3 regions of the Agrobacterium sp. rho-8.1 genome follow, and region 2 is predicted to be linked to each of the others. Evidence: predicted binding sites of a transcription regulator. Region 2 holds the regulator's gene; each other region holds the start of a gene.
The links. The regulator LexA, encoded in region 2, represses DNA repair genes until DNA is damaged. The targets are predictions, from matches to a motif close to TGTTCNNNNTGTGTTCNG.
Positions count from the first base shown of each region.

Region 1: a site for LexA is predicted at 5,264-5,281, ahead of ruvC (crossover junction endodeoxyribonuclease RuvC). Genes of this name have one in related genera too.
Region 3: a site for LexA is predicted at 3,288-3,305, ahead of dnaE (DNA polymerase III subunit alpha). Genes of this name have one in related genera too.

Region 1 covers NZ_CP192788.1:2,335,250-2,341,731, reverse strand. Annotated here, with positions in the region: gene RMR21_RS11670 (TIGR00282 family metallophosphoesterase) at 1-676, shown strand, start outside; gene RMR21_RS11665 (MBL fold metallo-hydrolase) at 840-1,691, shown strand; gene RMR21_RS11660 (pyridoxamine 5'-phosphate oxidase family protein) at 1,714-2,217, opposite strand; gene RMR21_RS11655 (YebC/PmpR family DNA-binding transcriptional regulator) at 2,463-3,209, shown strand; gene RMR21_RS11650 (DUF3592 domain-containing protein) at 3,365-4,060, shown strand; gene RMR21_RS11645 (LLM class flavin-dependent oxidoreductase) at 4,088-5,089, opposite strand; gene ruvC (crossover junction endodeoxyribonuclease RuvC) at 5,323-5,835, shown strand; gene ruvA (Holliday junction branch migration protein RuvA) at 5,860-6,477, shown strand.
Region 2 covers NZ_CP192788.1:1,333,465-1,339,946, reverse strand. Annotated here, with positions in the region: gene kdsA (3-deoxy-8-phosphooctulonate synthase) at 1-503, opposite strand, end outside; gene RMR21_RS06760 (VOC family protein) at 503-1,375, opposite strand; gene lexA (transcriptional repressor LexA) at 1,580-2,293, shown strand; gene RMR21_RS06750 (glutathione S-transferase family protein) at 2,692-3,369, shown strand; gene RMR21_RS06745 (ComEC/Rec2 family competence protein) at 3,392-5,740, opposite strand; gene gltA (citrate synthase) at 6,140-6,482, shown strand, end outside.
Region 3 covers NZ_CP192788.1:1,182,161-1,188,642, reverse strand. Annotated here, with positions in the region: gene dnaE (DNA polymerase III subunit alpha) at 1-3,067, opposite strand, end outside; gene RMR21_RS05990 (ABC transporter ATP-binding protein) at 3,491-4,174, opposite strand; gene RMR21_RS05985 (lipoprotein-releasing ABC transporter permease subunit) at 4,190-5,497, opposite strand; gene proS (proline--tRNA ligase) at 5,518-6,482, opposite strand, start outside.

The DNA of each region.
Region 1 (6,482 bases), 1.0 Mb from region 2:
AATCTACCTTGAGACGATCAATGCCGGTGCCGATGTCGTGACGACCGGCAACCATGTCTGGGATCAGAAAGAGGCCGTCACGTTTTGCGAGCGGCACGACCAGTTCTTGCGGCCTGCCAATTATCCGAAGGGAACGCCGGGCAAGGGTTCGGGTCTGTTCTACGGCCGCAACGGCGCCCGCATTCTCGTCGCCAACATCATGGGTCGCGTCTTCATGCACCCGGAATTGGACGATCCATTTTCCTCGGCAGAAAGCATTCTGGGCGCCTGCCCGCTGGGTGAGCAGGCGGATGCCATCATCTTTGATTTCCACGCCGAGGCGACCAGCGAAAAGCAGTGCTTTGGCCATTTTGTCGACGGTCGCGCAAGCTTTGTCGTGGGCACCCATACCCACGTGCCAACGGCTGATGCGCAGATCTTGAACGGTGGCACGGCCTATATGTCGGATGCCGGCATGTGCGGCGATTACGATTCTTCCCTTGGTATGGAAAAGGAAGAACCGATCAACCGCTTCATCTCGAAAATGCCGAAAGGCCGGTTTGAAGCTGCCAGCGGACCTGCAACGATCTGCGGCGTGGGCGTCGAGATTTCCGACCGAACAGGTCTTGCCGAAAAGATAGCGCCTCTGCGGATCGGGCCGAGGCTTGCAGAGACGGTCCCGCCATTCTGGGTTTGATTGCGTTTGTGCGTAGAGGCGTTTGAAGTCTTGCAAAGAGCTCGGCCTTACTCGTCTTACCTCAAATGACGTGAATGTGAGCGTCCGGACCTGATCGACTCTTTACGATGCCGGCACCTTGCCGCATCGTGCTGACCATTCACCTTGTGAAGGGAGTGGCGTAATGCTTCGCATGCTGATGCTCGCATTGACCGGATTTCTGTTGGGTGCAGCCTCGACGCAGGCCCAGCAACAGCCAAGTCGCCCCTCCATCAATCGCCCGCCAATCAGTCAATGCCAAGCTATCGCGCAGTCAATGCCCGGGGCCACTTTTGCGCGCTTCAAACCTTCCGATGTGCAGCGCATCCAAGCCACCAAGGAAGAGGTGAAAATCCAGTATATTGGTCACTCGACCTTTCTGATCACCTCACCGGATGGTGTGACGATCGCGACGGATTATAACGGTGTCTATCTGCCACCTGTAACGCCCGATGTCGTGACGATGAACAACGCTCATTCAACGCACTATACGTTATATCCCGACCCCTCGATCAAAAACGTGCTGCATGGCTGGAGCGATGTGCCTGGCGAGAAGGCCGTCCATAAACTGCAGGTAGGGGATGTCTATATTCGCAATGTCACGTCCGATATTCGCAATCGCTGGGGTGGTGGCGGCTTGCTGCAAAAGGACGGGAATTCGATCTTTATCTTCGAGGTGGCGGGCCTTTGCATCGGCCATCTCGGTCATCTTCATTACGAGTTGACGGAGACCCAATATGCCGAGATCGGACGTCTCGATATCTTGATGGTGCCCGTTGACGGAGGGCTGACGATGGGAGCGGATAGCATGAGCCGTATCGTCAAACGGCTGCGATCTGCGCTGATCCTGCCCATGCACCAGCCGAGCGGTCTCGAGCAATTCCTGGTGACGTTCGGTCCCCAATTCAAGATCGCTTACGCCAGCGATCCTGTCATCAGCGTCTCCATGCGAAGTCTTCCCCGCCAGCCGCAAATTCTGGTGCCACAAGGCATGTGAATGAGCGGTGGCGGGGATAGTGTTATGCGAAGGTCAGATGCTGACGCACGCCGATATCCGGCATCTTGTCGTCGGACAGGTTCGCCTTGGCGATTTCCCAGCCGAATTTCAGCGTGCTGTCGGTGGATGCCCAGATTTCAGCATCGTCTACGTGCAAAGCAAGCATCGTCAGATCAGGGTCACTCTTGCCGTGTTCATACCATGCGGCGGTGACGGAATTCCAGTATTCGTCGAGCTTCGTCTTGTCCTCGCGCACTTCCAGCATGCCAGACAGGCACGCATGGTAATCGTGGTCCTTACCGATGACGCAGAAATGGGCGCGGGCACCGGATTTCAGCGTCTGGACGAGATCTGCGCTTTTCTTGGTGAAAAACCAGATGGTGTTGGTCTTGGGATCAGCGTGGGGCGCCATTGGCTGCATGTGGTTGTGAAAGCCTTCAAGGCCCAGCATCCCGGCATGCACGGAATTGATTTCGTCCCAAAGCTGACGGGCAGGGGCTTCGCGTGCTTCACTCAGACTGACCATTGATGTGTCTCCTTCACGTTTCTCATTATCGGTCACGATAGCTAAGCAAGGCTGCCCGCTTCGTCCTGGTAACCAAACGAAGAGAGTACATTTCAGTTCCCTTAGATGTGGCCCCTCAGCCCTGACAACCGCTTGCGGCTCCACGTCTCATGTGTTGCGAGAAGAGTGGGCATCTGGGCTTGAACAGCCGGGCCATCGCACTTATAAGCACCGCAATCCAAACAAACGATCCGATCAGGGGTGCCATGGCCGGCCATTCACAGTTCAAGAACATCATGCATCGCAAGGGAAAACAGGATTCGATCCGTTCGAAGATGTTCTCCAAACTTGCGCGTGAAATCACCGTTGCTGCGAAGTCCGGTCTGCCGGATGTCAGCATGAATGCGGCTTTGCGTCTGGCTGTCCAGAACGCCAAGGCGCAGTCCATGCCCAAGGACAATATCGACCGCGCTATCAAGAAGGCATCCGGTGCGGATGCAGAAAACTACGATTATGTGCGTTACGAAGGTTATGGTCCAGGCGGCACGGCGGTCATCGTCGAAGCGCTGACGGACAATCGCAACCGCACGGCGTCAAACGTCCGCTCGATCTTCACCAAGGCTGGTGGTGCGCTGGGTGAAACCGGTTCGGTGTCCTTCTCCTTCGACCGCGTTGGCGAAATCACCTACAAGGCCTCTGTCGGCGATGCCGATACCGTCATGGAAGCGGCGATCGAAGCTGGTGCCGACGACGTCGAAAGCAGCGAAGACGGCCACACGATCATCTGCGGTTTCGAAGCGATGAACGAGGTGTCCAAGGCTCTCGAAGCGGTTCTCGGGGAAGCTGACAGCGTCAAATCCATCTGGAAGCCACAGAACACGGTACCCGTGGATGAGGAAAAAGCGCAGTCGCTGATGAAGCTGATCGACAACCTGGAAGACGACGACGACGTTCAGAGCGTCTATTCGAACTTCGAAGTATCGGAAGAGATCATGGCCAGGCTTTCGGCCTGATGTGTCTCACTCCTATTGTTTTGAAGCCCCTCGGCAGCAATGCCGGGGGGCATTTCTTTATGGTGCCCTCGTCATACGATAAATATAATTTCCACCCTTGGTTTAATTTTTCTTTTGTCTTACCCTTCAAACGCATGCGGAAAGGGAGGCGGAGCGTGAACAAGATTATCAAGCTGTTTGGATGGAGCTTTCTCGTTTTTGGGCTCGTCTTTGCCGCAATCGGCGTCGGCATGTTGCATGAGGACAGACAGTTTGCGGCAAGGGCCTTGCGGGCCGAAGGCGTCGTCTCAGACCTCGTTCGCAAGAGAGACGAAACCGGCTACACCGCCATCGTTCGCTTTACCGATGCCAAAGGCCAGCCGCAGGAAATGGCAGACCGCGTGATATCTTCTCCGCCGCGTTTCTCGCGGGGGGAAGCGGTCACTATTCTCTACGACCCGCTATCGCCATCCGGCGCCATCATCAACGATATGATGGGCCGCTACTTTCTGCCCGGCATGTTTGGCGGTTTTGGGCTCCTGTTCTCCCTCATTGGCGGCGGCACGCTTTTTGTGATTCTGCTGAAGAAACGTCGCACTGCCTGGCTGCTGCGCTTCGGCCAGCCGGTGGAGGCGGAGTTCCTGCATGTTTTCCGTGATGAAAGGGTGGTCGTTAACGGTGCCAATCCGTTCCGGGTCGTCACGCAGGGAACCGACCCGAAGACCGGTCGTACGAGGCGTTATGAAAGTGGAGCTATCTGGGTAGACCCCACCGCTGAGTTGGAGGGACGAAAACTCCGTGTCTTGACCGATCCAAAAAATTCCGAGCGATACATCGTCGATTTGAGCGATGTCGTGGGCGACCCCTTATGAAAGAAGGATCGCCCTGACGACTGGCGATCAGGCAGCTTGTCTCAACTCGCTGCGGACGTCGGCGAACACCTCGACGGAGCGAAGCCGTTTCTGAATATCGTGAACGGGCATGGAGACGATCAGTTCGTCTGCACCAGTGGCGGACAGGAACTCACCGAGTTTGTGTTCGACCGTCGCATGGGAGCCGACAACCGCGTATCTCAGCGTATGATCGACCGTGATGCGCTCCATGTCGCTCCAATAGTCATCCATGCTTTCGACCGGCCGTGGAAACTGGCTTCGGATATTCTTTCGCAGGTTGACGAATTGCTGTTGCGCTGAAGTGAACAGGTGCTCTGCTTCAGCGTCCGTGTCAGCGCCCACGCCCATCACGCCAACCATTACATAGGGTTTTTTCAGCGTTGCCGACGGCTGGAAGCGCTCACGGTAAATGGCGATGGCGTCCATCAGCATATCGGGCGCAAAATGCGACGCGAAGGAATAGGGCAGACCGAGCATCGCTGCCAGATGCGCGCTGTAGGTACTGGAACCCAACAGCCAGATCGGCACATTGGAGTTCATTCCGGGTACAGACAGGATCATCTGGTCTGGCTGCGGTGCACCCAGATATTGTTGCAGTTCGATAATATCATGCGGGAAGTTTTCAGCACCGGCATCGAGATTGCGTCTCAACGCGCGCGCCGTGCGCATGTCTGTGCCGGGTGCGCGACCGAGACCGAGATCGACGCGGCCTGGCAGCAAGGCATCCAGCGTGCCGAATTGTTCAGCGATAACGAGCGGCGAATGGTTGGGAAGCATGACGCCGCCGGAGCCGACTCGGATGCGCGATGTCGCGGCGCCGACATGGGCGATGACGATGGCAGTGGCGGCGCTGGCGATGCCAGGCATGCCGTGGTGTTCGGCCAGCCAGATGCGCTCGTAACCTTGTTCTTCGGCCTTAATGGCCATGCGGCGCGAATTCTCAAGCGCCTTGCTCGCGTTCTCGCCTTCACCGATGGGCGACAGATCGAGAATGGAAAAGGGAATCATAGGACGCTCCTGATGCGTTTCGTGTTGTGAAAGATGTAAGTTTTGTGGCCAAATTTGCCAGTGCAATCGCGCCGAATTGAACGATGGATCAAAAAAAACTGGTGCAGATATGCGGCGGTGGATAGAGCCCGTCTTGATCAGTCTACCCGAGAGCGTTCGCATGACCTTTTGCAATGTTGTCGTTTTGTTCACTTATCGCTGGCAGGTTTTGCGCCTGAACGGTAGGGTGCCACATGACAAATGCGATTCGAATTATCGGGATTGACCCAGGGCTTCGGCGAATGGGCTGGGGCATCATAGAAACGCTGGGCAACAGCCTGCGTTTTGTGGCCTCCGGGACAGTCACGTCCGATGGCGATATGGACTTGGCGTCGCGCCTGTGCCAGTTGCATGATGGCCTGTCCGAAATCGTCCATTCCCACCAACCGCACGAGGCGGCGGTGGAACAGACCTTCGTCAACAAGGATGCTGTGGCAACGCTGAAGCTTGGTCAGGCACGCGGTATCGCGATGCTGGTTCCGGCACGCGCGGGTCTTCCGGTAGCGGAATATGCACCGAATGCCGTCAAGAAAGCCGTGATCGGTGTCGGGCATGGTGAAAAGCAGCAGATTCACATGATGTTGAAAATTTTGATGCCGAAGGCGGAGTTCAAGGGTAATGACGCGGCTGATGCGCTTGCCATCGCCATTTGCCACGCACACAACAGAGCAGGCGAGCGCATGCGCCGCGTGCTGGCCGCAAGCTGATTTCCTCTTTTCACAGGCATTCCCATGATTGGAAAACTCAAAGGCACGATCGATGAAATCGGCGATGACCATGTGGTCGTCGATGTTCACGGTGTCTGTTACGTGGCCTACTGTTCGGCGCGCACCCTGTCGCGCCTGGGTTCCGCAGGCGAGGCCGTGGTCCTCTTCATCGAGACCTATGTGCGCGAAGACCAGTTGCGGCTGTTCGGGTTCCTGACCGCGCTGGAGCGGGAGTGGTTCAACCTGTTGCAGAGCGTTCAGGGTGTCGGTGCCAAGGTCGCGTTAGCCGTCCTGTCGACGCTCACGCCATCCGAGCTTGCCAACGCGATTGCCCTTCAAGACAAGGTCGTCGTGTCGCGTGCGCCCGGCGTCGGGCCGAAAGTTGCCGTGCGTATCGTTACAGAGCTTCGCAACAAGGCTCCTGCCTTTGCCGGGGAGGCATCGTCCTCCATCGGCTTCAAGCAGGAACTGGGCGAAGGGGTCGCATCCGCGCCGGTGGCGGATGCCGTCTCCGCACTTACCAATCTCGGCTATTCCCGCGATCAGGCCGCCAACGCGGTTGCTGCGGCGCTGAAGAACGGTGGGGAGGGTGGAGATAGTGCGAAACTCATCCGGTTGGGATTGAGGGAGCTTTCGCGGTAATGTCA
Region 2 (6,482 bases):
GGGTTGCCGCTATCGTTCAACTTGGCCAGAACGTTCTTCATGTCCCAGGGCGCTAGAAACTGGCCCTTCTTGACGTTGATCACGCGGCCTGTCTTGGCGGCGGCAACTAGAAGGTCCGTTTGTCGGCTAAGGAAAGCAGGGATTTGCAGAATGTCGATGACAGGCGCGACAGTGGCGCACTGCTCTTCCGTGTGAATGTCGGACAAAACCGGGAAGCCGAATTGTTGTTTCAACTCGGAAAAGACCTCCAGTGCCTTCTCTATCCCGATGCCTCGCTGTCCCGACAGAGATGTGCGGTTAGCCTTGTCGTAGGAGGACTTGTAGACCAGACCTATCCCAAGCCTACCGCAAAGTTCGGCGAGGTTTTCCGCAATCATGAAGGCATGATCACGGCTTTCCATCTGGCAAGGGCCAGCGATCAGCGAGAAACGCTTCGTGTTGGAGAATGTGACCTGTCCGGCACCTTCGCCGACGACGACATCAAGATTGTTGCGAACGCTCATCATAACTCCTCGAAAGCAAATATCGCGCCCTGGCCGGAAGCTGGCTGAACCAGCACACGAGCGCCCTTACGCGTGTATGCAACGCCATTAGCAGCAAGCACGGCTGCTGTCACGGCGAGATCGGATACCGAAAAGACAATTGCCTCACCGTTCAAACCCGGACCGATACTTTGCGGAGGTGCGTCAAAGAAATGCTGGGCTGCCGCCGGTCTGACAAGCCGAATGCCAACGCTCGACGCCTGGACATAAAGTTCTTCCTCACCTTCACCAACGGCCGTTGCATCGAAAACCAACTCTATCAAGCGCGTGAAATTGCTTGGCTTGTCTGCGCTCAGAACGACTTGATGAATACCGGTGACGCCATTTTTGTGGCGCTCGAGGTCAGAGCGATCAGCCGGAAGTGCTGCTATGCGCTGACACGAAAAAAAGAAGACGTCACTCGCGTTGTCGCCCGCGAAGGCCAGTCGAAAGCTTGCCTGCGAGGTATTGCCATCCGGCAATGTAACGGGACGACTGAATGAAAAAGGATCTCCGCCGGATAAACCTGCCGCAATAAAATGCTCGTGATCCGAATCGGCATTCTCGCTCTTGGCAACAAGGGCAGACATTCCGTTCTGGCCACGCTGATCGCGAAAGCGTTTATCCTTTGAGACGAAGGCGCTCCCGCTCATCGCATTCATCGAATACGTACCGGCATCGCTGATTGCCAGTGGCTCCAAATAGGTTCCATCTTTCAAAAAGACACAGGCGTTCTCTGTGCCGAAGGGATGTTTGGCACTCGCAGAGACGGTAAAACCGAGTGAGGAAAGGCGTCCACGTGCGTCTTCCAAGCTCGAGACCGGCAGGACAAGATGATCGATGTCGCGACTCATTTGGAAATCCACATCCTGTTATCGGCGACAAACAACGTCCTAGCCGCATAACATTTCCTACAGGATGATTATGTGACGCGCAAAGACACACAATGACAGGAACTTTACAAAATTTTAGGGGATTGCAGAACACATATGGAACATATAGTGTTCGTTCTGTATTTGTTTCGCGAATCTTCGCCTCGAAATCCAAGGGTATTGTCCATGCTCACGCGCAAACAGCAGGAATTGCTTCTCTTCATTCATGAAAGAATGAAAGAATCAGGCGTGCCCCCCTCCTTCGATGAAATGAAGGATGCACTCGATCTCGCCTCGAAATCCGGCATTCACCGGCTGATAACAGCCTTGGAAGAACGCGGGTTCATTCGCCGGCTACCGAATCGTGCACGCGCGCTCGAAGTCATCAAGCTTCCTGAGTCCTACACTCCCCCAGCAAAGCCACCACGCGGGTTTTCACCAAGCGTGATCGAAGGTAGCCTTGGCAAGCCAAAAGCTTCGGAGCCTCCTCCGCCAGCCAATGACGTGATGTCCAACGCCGTCAGTGTTCCTGTCATGGGACGCATCGCAGCAGGCGTTCCCATCTCAGCCATTCAGAACAATACGCACGACGTCGTCGTGCCCTTGGATATGCTGGGTTCGGGCGAGCATTATGCGCTTGAGGTCAAAGGCGATTCGATGATCGAGGCAGGAATTTTTGACGGCGATACCGTCATTATTCGCGACGGAAGCACAGCAAGCCCCGGCGATATCGTCGTTGCCCTCGTGGATGATGAGGAGGCGACATTGAAGCGTTTCCGCCGCAAGGGTGCATCCATTGCATTGGAAGCTGCAAACCCGGCGTACGAGACACGTATTTTCGGACCGGATCGCGTAAAGATTCAGGGCAAGCTGGTCGGCCTCATTCGCCGTTATCACTGAGCAAATTGCAAGTTTTGGTTCGCGAAATTCTTTGGCGTTTTCTCGTAACAGCGTGGCCCCCGCTGCGCTGGTGTCATCCCAAATCGCTATCGATGATTGAACCTTGACCTCGATGGTCGCGTGATCGCGGTTTGCATCGCGTGATCCTGTCACGTCACCGCCCGTGTGTTTGGCGACTACAATGACGTTACGGGCCGCATGACGATTTGCGCCTTTGGATGTTTTTTTCAGCGATGTTTTATGATTGCCTCTGCCCCGGAATTCATGTCGAAGACACCCATTTTTCAGACTAGACCGGATTGCGCAACATCAAATAAATTGAAGTCTTTGATCTCGTAGGTCGTCTGTATCAATCATGTGACCTGCGATAACACAGTCCTGACAACAGGGGGCTTCGGATGTATGAACTTTACATAACCAACAAGAACTACTCTTCCTGGTCCTTGCGGCCCTGGGTTCTGATGCAAGAACTTGCTATTCCGTTCGAGGAAAAACTGGTGCCGTTTGGCGAGACTGTTCACGACTTCCAGTCGTTCTCGCCAACAGGCAAAGTCCCATGCCTTGTTGACGGTGATCTCACGATTTGGGAATCCGTTTCGATCATCGAATACTTGGGCGAACGGCACCCTGGTGTTTGGGCCGATCACGCGAAAGCACGCGCATGGTCCAGGTCTGCGGTTGCTGAAATGCATGCGGGCTTCTCGGCGCTGCGCAACCAGCACCCCATGAGCGTCGGCTTGCGGATCAAACCACGCCAAATCACTGGGAACCTCCAGCATGACATCTCCCGCATCGATGCTCTATGGCAGCAGGGCCTTTCTGTGTCCGGAGGTCCATTTCTTGCTGGAAAGACCTTCACGGCAGTCGATGCTTTTTTCTGCCCTGTTGCGTTTCGGTTCCAGACCTATGGAACTGGTTTGTCTGAGAAAAGTGAGACCTACAAACAATTGCTTCTGTCTCTTCCATCCATGAAGAAATGGCAAACAGCAGCACTGCAGGAGGTCTGGCGCGATGCCGGGCATGAGGCTGAAGCGCGAGCGTCTGGGGAGTGGCTGGAAGACTTGCGCACCACATAGGTGAATGGTCCCGCGCGGGCACCTATTGGCCGACAGACAGCATCTGCTGGATATGGTCAGGCAGTGCGTCATCGTAGCTCTTGCTGCGCCAATCGTAGGTGCGATGCGTCGTCCAGAGACGGCTCTGTCCCTGCATTGCAGCTTCGGCACGTGCGATGGGTTGATCCTTCCGTCCAAGCCAAAGTTCGAGGGAGCCCGTGCGTCGTAATGTATCGGCGCTGATGAGAAGGGCACCGGAGCGACACGCGGAAAACGGAGATCGGCGTGTCGTCACCACGATGCTGGCAATATCGCATGCTGTGCCTGTGAAGGCAGTATTAAACACAACGGCGATCGTGACATCCTTGTCCGATTTCGCAACGCACCACATGTCTTTACGGCATGTGAACAATCCGACGGTTGACGCGGCGGTCTCCATGTCTTGCGTGGCATTTCTTCGTTCAGCGTCCGTCAGAGGAATGAAACCCCGAGATGATGGAGCCGTGGTCTCTCCAGCGTCGTCGTCATCCGTTTGCGGCGTGTCCAGAATCTTCGCTCCCACATGCTGAGCTGGCAGCGGCAGTGCTTTTTCCCACTGCTCATAAACGAAACCGGAGCCGCGCTGTTTCGTGGTTGCAACTGCATCTTTTGACAGCAGAGCGACGAGAGAGCCATCTTCGTAAATCAAAACATCCGGCTTGCTGCGCCATTGCTCTGTCACAAGCATCGTCAGCCCAGCGAATATGAAGGGAATCCCGATCAGAGCAAGCCGTGTCCGCAGCAGTGCAATCAGCATGAAGCCGGTCGTCGATACCGCGAGAAACCATCCGTTCTGGCGTCCAATCGTTGTGTCGCCACCCCAGCTCGATACTTCCTTGGCTATCTTGATGACCATCGCCATGCCGTAACCCATGACCTTGAGAAAGGGCCCATCCAGTCCGAACGGCATCAACAGCATGCCGACCAGCCCAAACGGCATGACGATGAGCGACATGATCGGCATGGCGGCAAGGTTTGCGGCCAAACCATAGGCGGTGATCCGGTGAAAATGTTCGATGGAATAGATGGCGGTCGAGATGCCACCGATCAGTGACGTGATGACGACACCACCGATGATGGTTGCCGCTTTGGAGCCCAGTGACAACCACCACGGCGGACGCGCCATTGTCAATCGTTCTCGGTCCCCGCGCCATCTGCTCCAGGCGGCATAACCGGAAACCAGCGCAAGTGTTGCGGCGAAGGACATCTGGAAGCTTGGGCCCATCACCTCATGCGGTGATATCAGGATGATGACGATCGCCGACAGCGCCACGTTGCGCAGGCTGATCGACGGCCTGTCGACCAACACGGCAAACAGCATGATCGACATCATCAACCAAGCGCGTTCGGCTGAAACCGCAAAACCGGAAATGAGATAGTATGCCAGCGTCATCACGAGTGCCGCAAAGGCCGATATTTTCTTGACGGGCCAGCGCTGCGAAAACCCCGGAAACAGGCTGAATGCGGTGCGCAGTCCCACGAAGAAGATACCGGCCGCCAGTGCCATATTGAGCCCCGAGATCGCAACGATATGCGCCAGCCCGGAGACGCGTAGCGCCTCCATCGTGTCATTGGAAATCGCACGTCTCTCATCGGTGACAATGGACGCCGCAAAGGCACCGGCATCCCCTCCGATCAAGTCCCGAATACGCTGAGCGATGTTGCTTCGAAGTTGGTAGAGCCACGTGTCGGCCGTTTGGGTCCAAGTCTTTGTTTCCGACTGTTCCTGACCTGATGGCATAGCCTTTGGTGCGCCATAGAAAAATCCCGTTGCGCCGACGCCGTTAAAAAAAGATGCGAAGGCGAAATCGTTGAGCCCGGGCAATGCAGGACCGGATGGTGGAGAGAGACGGGCTTTTCCGCTGATTGTCTGGCCGATACCAATCGCCTCATGGCGACTGCGCGACACCACGGAGACTTGTTCCGGTGGACGTGTGAGGATCGGGTCGGAGGTGGATTTGAGTTCGATCAGATAACGCCAGTACCCCCTGGCATCCAGTTCTCGACGCTCAACCGTACCGCTGACCGTCGTCGTGACGGGCGTATCGAGAATGACAGTCCCTGCTCGCCTTGCCTCCCAGTCAGAAAGGAGCATACCGGCCAGAACGAGTGTCAGAACCTTGAAAAAAGCAGGCGTCACGCCCGGACGATGATATGTGGCAACGGCCAGGGCGGCCAAGCAAATGGCTAGTCCCAGAAGCATCCATGACGATGGCGTGACAGGAAGGACAAACCAGAAGGCCGCACCTGCCGCGACGAACACCGGGACGAAAAGAAAGCCTTGCCGGTAGGCATCTTCCTCCGCAACGCAGCGACGAATCCATTGGTAGACACGGAAGGTCAGACGTTTCATGCGGTCTGGCGCTTGACCGGATAAGACGACAGCGCCTCTCGAGGTATGCAGCGGGGACAACAAATCATCGAGGTCCGTCTGTGAGACGAAACCCGTTGCTGCAGCACGGATCTGCCGTTTGTCTTCCTGAACGTTCACACGACTGGCGCCCCCTGCCGCAGGGGCTTAGTTTGCAACCTGAAAAGGCAGATTGCAACGGGTTGTGTGATTAAGGAAGCATTGACCTAGAATGAAACAGGATGCCGTAGAAATGCTCCATTTCAGGACTTTGGAATGCCGCGATGCACAATTCGGCCGCTGAATAGCTTGGCTTTATCGCGCAGATCATATAGCTAAATCGCTGACGCTTAAACTGGCTGATGCGTCCCCCGCATCGCCTGCATATTTCGGAGGTATGGTATGACGGAAACTAGCGCGACAGTGACACTCGGCGATAATAAGGTCGATCTTCCTGTCCGGGAAGGCACGATCGGACCTAAGGTCGTCGACATCGGCACGCTTTACAAAAATACCGGTACCTTTACCTACGACCCCGGCTTCACCTCGACTGCGTCTTGCGAGTCCAAGATTACCTACATCGATGGTGACGAAGGTGTTCTTCTGCACCGCGGCTACCCTATCGAGCAACTGGCCGAACAGGGTGATTTCCTCGAGACCTGCTATCTGCTGCTCTACGGCGAACTGCCGACGGCTGCGCAGAAGAAGGACTTCGACACCCGCGTCACGCGCCACACCATGGTTC
Region 3 (6,482 bases), 150 kb from region 2:
TCGTCTTGCGTTCCTGCTTGCCGGTGACAGTACCTGCCAGACGCCCAGCTGTCGCGCCCTGTTTCACCGCTGCCGTGAAATCGGAAATGTTCTGAACACGCAGCTTGTCGAGGATGGCGCGGTAGGTATCGAGCGGGTGGGCGGTGAGATAAAAGCCGAGGACCTGATATTCGCGCAGCAGCTTTTCCGAAGCGAGCCAAGGCTGAAAAGCAGGCAGAATGAGTTTTTCCGGACCGGTGGCAGCGCCCGAACCGAACATATCGTGCTGGCCGGTGACGCGACTTTCCTGCGCGCGCTGCGAATAACCGATGATGCGGTCGAGCCCGCCCAGGAGTTCGGCGCGATCTCTGCCAAAACAATCGAAGGCCCCGGCGTTGATTAGGCTTTCCAGCACGCGGCGGTTGACCTGTTTTGGGTCGATCCGCAGGCAGAAATCCTCAAGGCTGTTGAAGGGCTTTTCGCCGCGCACGTCCACGATGTGATCGACCGCACCCTCGCCCACGCCCTTCAGCGCGGCCAGCGAATAATAGATGCGGTTTTCGCCCGGCTCGAACCGGCGGTGCGATGTCTGCACCGACGGCGCGACGATCTCGATGCCCATGCGGCCCGCATCCTGGCGGAAATCATTCAATTTTTCAGTGTTGGCCATATCCAGCGTCATGGAGGCCGCGAGGAACTCCACCGGGAAATGCGCCTTCATATAAGCTGTCTGATAAGAGACAATGGCGTAGGCGGCGGCGTGGGATTTGTTGAAGCCGTAATTCGCGAACTTCGCAAGCAGGTCGAAGATGGTGTTGGACTGCGCCTTCGAGACATCGTTGCGCATCGCGCCCTCGACGAAACGTTCGCGCTGCTGGTCCATCTCCTCCTTGATCTTCTTACCCATGGCGCGGCGCAGAAGATCGGCTTCGCCCAGCGAGTAGCCGGACAGAACCTGGGCGATCTGCATCACCTGCTCCTGATAGACGATCACGCCCTGCGTTTCTTTCAGCAGATTGTCGATGGTCGGGTGGATCGATTCGATCTCTTCTTCGCCATGCTTGCGGGCATTGTAGACCGGAATGTTTTCCATCGGACCCGGGCGATACAGCGCCACCAGCGCGATAATGTCCTCGATGCAGTCGGGCCGCATGCCGATCAGCGCCTTGCGCATGCCGGCACTTTCCACCTGGAACACGCCGATGGTTTCACCACGCGACAGCATCTCGTAGGTTTTCGCGTCCTCTAGCGGAATGGCCGCCAGATCGACGGTTGAACCCCGTCTAGCAACGAAGTCCACGGCAACCTTGAGAACGGTCAGCGTTTTCAGGCCGAGAAAGTCGAATTTGACCAGACCGGCGCTTTCCACCCACTTCATGTTGAACTGGGTGACGGGCATATCCGAGCGCGGGTCGCGATACATCGGCACGAGCTTGGACAGCGGCCGGTCACCAATGACGATACCGGCGGCGTGGGTGGATGCGTGGCGGTAAAGTCCTTCGATTTTCTGGGCGATATCAAGAAGCCGGGCAACGACCGGCTCCTTGTCTGCCTCTTCCTGAAAGCGGGGCTCTTCCTCGATGGCCTTGGACAGCGTCGTCGGATTGGCCGGATTGTTGGGCACCAGCTTGCAGATTCGGTCGACCTGACCGTATGGCATTTCGAGCACGCGACCGACGTCGCGCAACGCGGCACGCGCTTGCAGCGAACCGAAGGTGATGATCTGCGCCACCTGCTCCCGTCCATACTTTTTCTGAACGTAGCGGATCACCTCTTCGCGGCGGTCCTGGCAGAAGTCGATATCGAAGTCGGGCATCGATACGCGTTCCGGGTTGAGGAAGCGTTCGAACAGCAGCGAGAAGCGAAGCGGATCGACGTCGGTGATGGTCAGTGCATAGGCCACCAGCGAGCCAGCACCAGAACCACGACCGGGACCGACCGGGATATCCTGGTTCTTGGCCCATTTGATGAAGTCGGCAACGATGAGAAAGTAGCCCGGAAACTTCATGCGCTCGATGACGCCCAGTTCGAAGTCCAGACGGTCCCGGTACTCCTGCTCGATATAACCCGGCGCCATACCCAGCGTGGCCAACCGCTGGTCCAGACCTTCCATGGCCTGACGTCGCAGTTCAGCACCTTCGGCACGGTCAGCTTCGTCCGGGTCTTCACTCGCGCCGGTAAAACGCGGCAGGATCGGCCCGCGCTTCTTGAGCACGTAAGAGCAGCGTTGCGCGATCTCGACGGTATTTTCCAGCGCTTCCGGAATATCGGCAAACAACGCCATCATCTCGTCGCGGCTCTTGAGATAATGGTCCGGTGTCAGACGAAAGCGGCTATCATCGGAAACAATGGCGTTATGGGCGACGGCCATCAGTGCATCATGGGCATCATAATCGGAACGTGACGGAAAAAACGCCTCGTTGGTGGCAACGAGAGGCAGGTCGTGCTCATAGGCCAGCGCCATCATGCGGCGCTCATGCGCGCGATCAAAATTTCCCTGACGCTGCAACTCGATATAGAGACGATCACCAAACAGGCTTTTCAGGGCCAAGAGTCGTTTCGTCGCCTGGGAGACATGCCCCTCCTTCAGAGACATATCGATAGGCCCACCTGAGGCACCGGTCAAAACGATAAGACCGGAATTGTCGGCCTCTTCCAGCCACGCCTTGGTGATGCAAACGGAACCCGCAGTTTCACCATCGAGATAGGCACGGCTGATCAGATCGACCAGCCGCTCATAGCCCTGCGCGTCTGCGGCAAGCACGACGATGGACGGCAGCTTCGCAAGATTGTTCTGCCCGCGCTTGTCATCGGAGGCATCCTGCATATCGATGGACATCTGGCAGCCGATGATCGGCTGCAGGCCCTCGTCACGCGCTTTTTCGGAAAACTCCAGCGCGATGAAAAGATTGTTCGTGTCGGTAATCGCGATGGCAGGCTGGCTATCGGCCAAGGCCTTGGCCATGATCCTTTTCAATGGCAATGCGCCCTCGAGCAGGGAATAGGCAGAGTGCACCCGAAGGTGAACGAAGCCGGGCGTCTTCAAGATTTTTCCGGCCATGCTGCCGTTTGCTGAAATCTCGCCCATCTTACACAATCCCGCCATTCTGAGTCCGGGGGATTTTCGGATTTTCCAGAGGCAAAGTCCACTGCCTCAGTTCATCTTTACATGCCATTTCCGTTAGAAACGACGATGGCACATCACATGGAAGTGAGGATAACCGAGAAGCTGGCAACGAAAACGGCGATGGAAGCGAAGGCGGCGATGTCACGGATGATGTCGGTCATTTGTCTCTCCATACTCTTTATGTTCTAACTTTGTTCTCATTTCGTTTCACTGTCAACTGCTTATTTTCATGCTTCGTCTTGTCAACGCACGTGGAGTCGTGATGGTTCCGCATGCGATTCGTTCCAAACCGTTGACTCCCAAACGAAAAACCCTGCGCAACATGGTGGTGCGCAGGGTTTGCCAAAAAAAATGGGAGCTTAAGCTGCCGAGCAGCGGCGGCGATCAGAACTCGACGATCTTGCCTTCGTTCAATGTCACACGACGGTCCATGCGACCTGCGAGCTCGTGGTTGTGGGTGGCGATCAGGGCCGCGAGACCCGACTGGCGAACCAGTGCTTCCAGTGCACCAAATACATAGGACGCCGTTTCCGGATCGAGGTTACCGGTCGGCTCGTCTGCCAGAAGCAGAAGCGGCGCGTTGGCGACCGCGCGGGCGATGGCGACACGCTGCTGCTCTCCGCCTGACAATTCGGACGGGCGGTGATCGCCGCGATGGCCGATGCGCATGTAATCGAGAAGCGCGCTGGCACGTTCCTTGGCCTCGGAATGCGGTAGGCCTAAAATGAGCTGCGGCATCATGATGTTTTCGAGCGCGGTGAATTCCGGCAGCAAATGGTGGAACTGGTAGACGAAGCCGATATCGCTGCGACGGATCAGAGTGCGCTGTTCGTCCGTAAGGTCGCCGCAGGACCTTCCGTTGACGAAGACTTCGCCAGCATCCGGGTGTTCCAAGAGGCCCGCCAGATGCAGCAGCGTGGATTTGCCGGTGCCGGACGGCGCGACAAGCGCGACGATCTCGCCGCTCCTCAACTCCAGATCGGCATTCTTCAAAATAGACAGGCTGTGCTCGCCCTGCCCGTATGTCCGTTCCACGCCCTTGAGCCGCAACGCTATTTTCTGTGCCATGGTGTGATGCGGTCCTTATTCGTAACGCAGGGCCTGGACAGGGTCGAGCTTGGAAGCCCGCCAGGCCGGAAAGATCGTTGCCAGGAATGACAGGCCCAGCGCCATGATGACGACCGTCATCGTCTCGCTCAGTTGCATTTCCGCCGGAAGCTGGCTGAGGAAATAGAGCTGCGGATCGAACAGCACGGTGCCTGAAATCCACGAGAAGAACTGGCGGATCGATTCTACATTGAGGCAGACGAGAACGCCGAGGCCAACGCCCGCAAATGTGCCGACGATGCCGATGGCCGCGCCCGTCATGAAGAAGATGCGCATGATGGAGCCGGCGCTGGCGCCCATCGTTCGCAGAATCGCGATGTCACTGCCCTTGTCCTTCACCAGCATGATGAGGCCGGAAATGATGTTGAGGGCGGCCACCAGGACGATGAGCGTCAGGATCATGAACATCACGTTTCGCTCCACCTGAAGGGCGGAAAAGAACGTCTGGTTTCGCTGTCGCCAGTCGGTGATATAGATCTGTCGTCCCGCTGCCGCTTCAACCAATGGCCTGATGCCATCGACATTATCCGGGTGCGTGACGAAGAGCTCGATAGACTGGACGATGCCTTCGGCGTTGAAATAAAGCTGCGCCTCGGAAAGCGGCATATAGATCATCGACGCGTCATATTCCGACATGCCAATCTCGAACACGCCCGAGATCGTGTAGGATTTGACACGCGGATTGACGCCCATCGGGGTCACGTCACCTTCCGGTGATATCAGGGTAATCTGGTCGCCTGCTGTCACTCCGAGCGAAGACGCGAGCCGAGAGCCGACCAGGACACCCTGCCCCGACATGTAACCGACGAGATCGCCGGTCTTGATGTTGCCGGAGACTTCCTTGATCTTCTCGATGTCTTCAGAACGGACGCCGCGCACCAGAGCGCCACTGCCCGCACCGCCGCGACCAGAGGCCAGCGTCTGTCCCTCGACCAATGGCAGCGCCATGGTGACACCGGGAACGGCGGCGAATTTCTTGGCGAGATCGTCATAGTCCTTCAACGGCGCGTCGATGGGCTGGACGATCATGTGGCCGTTAATACCGAGAATGCGGGAAATCAGCTCCGTGCGGAAACCGTTCATCACCGCCATGACGATGATGAGCGTTGCCACGCCCAGCATGATGCCGACGAAGGAAAACCCTGCGATGACGGAAATGAACGCTTCCTTGCGGCGCGAGCGCAGGTAGCGCCAAGCCACCATGCGCTCGAAGGCCGAAAATGGTCGGGCGGCCTTGTCCTTTACGGATGGGCCTGCGCCGTTATCAGCCTCGGCTTTTGCCATGTCGTCTCCTTATCGGCTTTTCAGCCAAGAACTCTGTTCATTGCCGCTTCGACTGTCACGGTTTCGCGTGCGCCGGTCTTGCGGTCCTTGACTTCGACCTCACCAGCAGCAATGCCGCGCGGACCGACGATGACCTGCACCGGAATGCCGATAAGATCGGCTGTCGCGAATTTCTGGCCTGCACGGTCGTCCGTATCGTCGTACAACACATCCTTGCCGGCATTGGTCAGCGAATAATACAGCTTTTCGCAGGCCGCATCGCAGGCGGCGTCGCCAGCCTTCATGTTGATGATGACGACATCGAAAGGAGCAACCGATTCTGGCCAGATGATTCCGTTCTCATCATGCGATGCTTCAATGATGGCGGGAACAAGGCGCGTGGGGCCAATGCCATAGGAACCCATGTGGACAAGGTGTTCCTTGCCATCGGGACCCTGAACCTTGGCGCCCATCGGCTCGGAATATTTCGTGCCGAAATAGAAGATGTGCCCAACTTCGATGCCGCGTGCAGACAGGCGTTCGCCTTCTGGAATAGCGTCGAACGCAGCCGCATCGTGCATTTCAGACGTGGCGGCGTAATCGGTCGTCCACTCGTTGAAGATACCCTGCAAGCCATCAACATTGTCGAAATCAGTATCGTCGGACGGAATGCCGCGATCCAGGAAGCTCTTGTGGCAGAACACTTCGGATTCGCCCGTATCAGCCAGAATGATGAATTCGTGGCTGTGGTTGCCACCGATCGGGCCGGTATCGGCGCGCATGGGGATGGCCCGCAGACCGAGGCGCGAGAAGGTGCGCAGGTACGCGGTGAACATCTTGTTATAGGAGTGGATCGCGTCTTCCTTGGTCAGATCGAAGGAATAGGCATCCTTCATGAGGAACTCGCGAGAGCGCATGGTGCCAAAACGGGGGCGAACCTCGTCACGGAACTTGAGCTGAATGTGGTAGAGGTTCAGCGGCAGGCTCTTGTAGGACTTCACGTAGG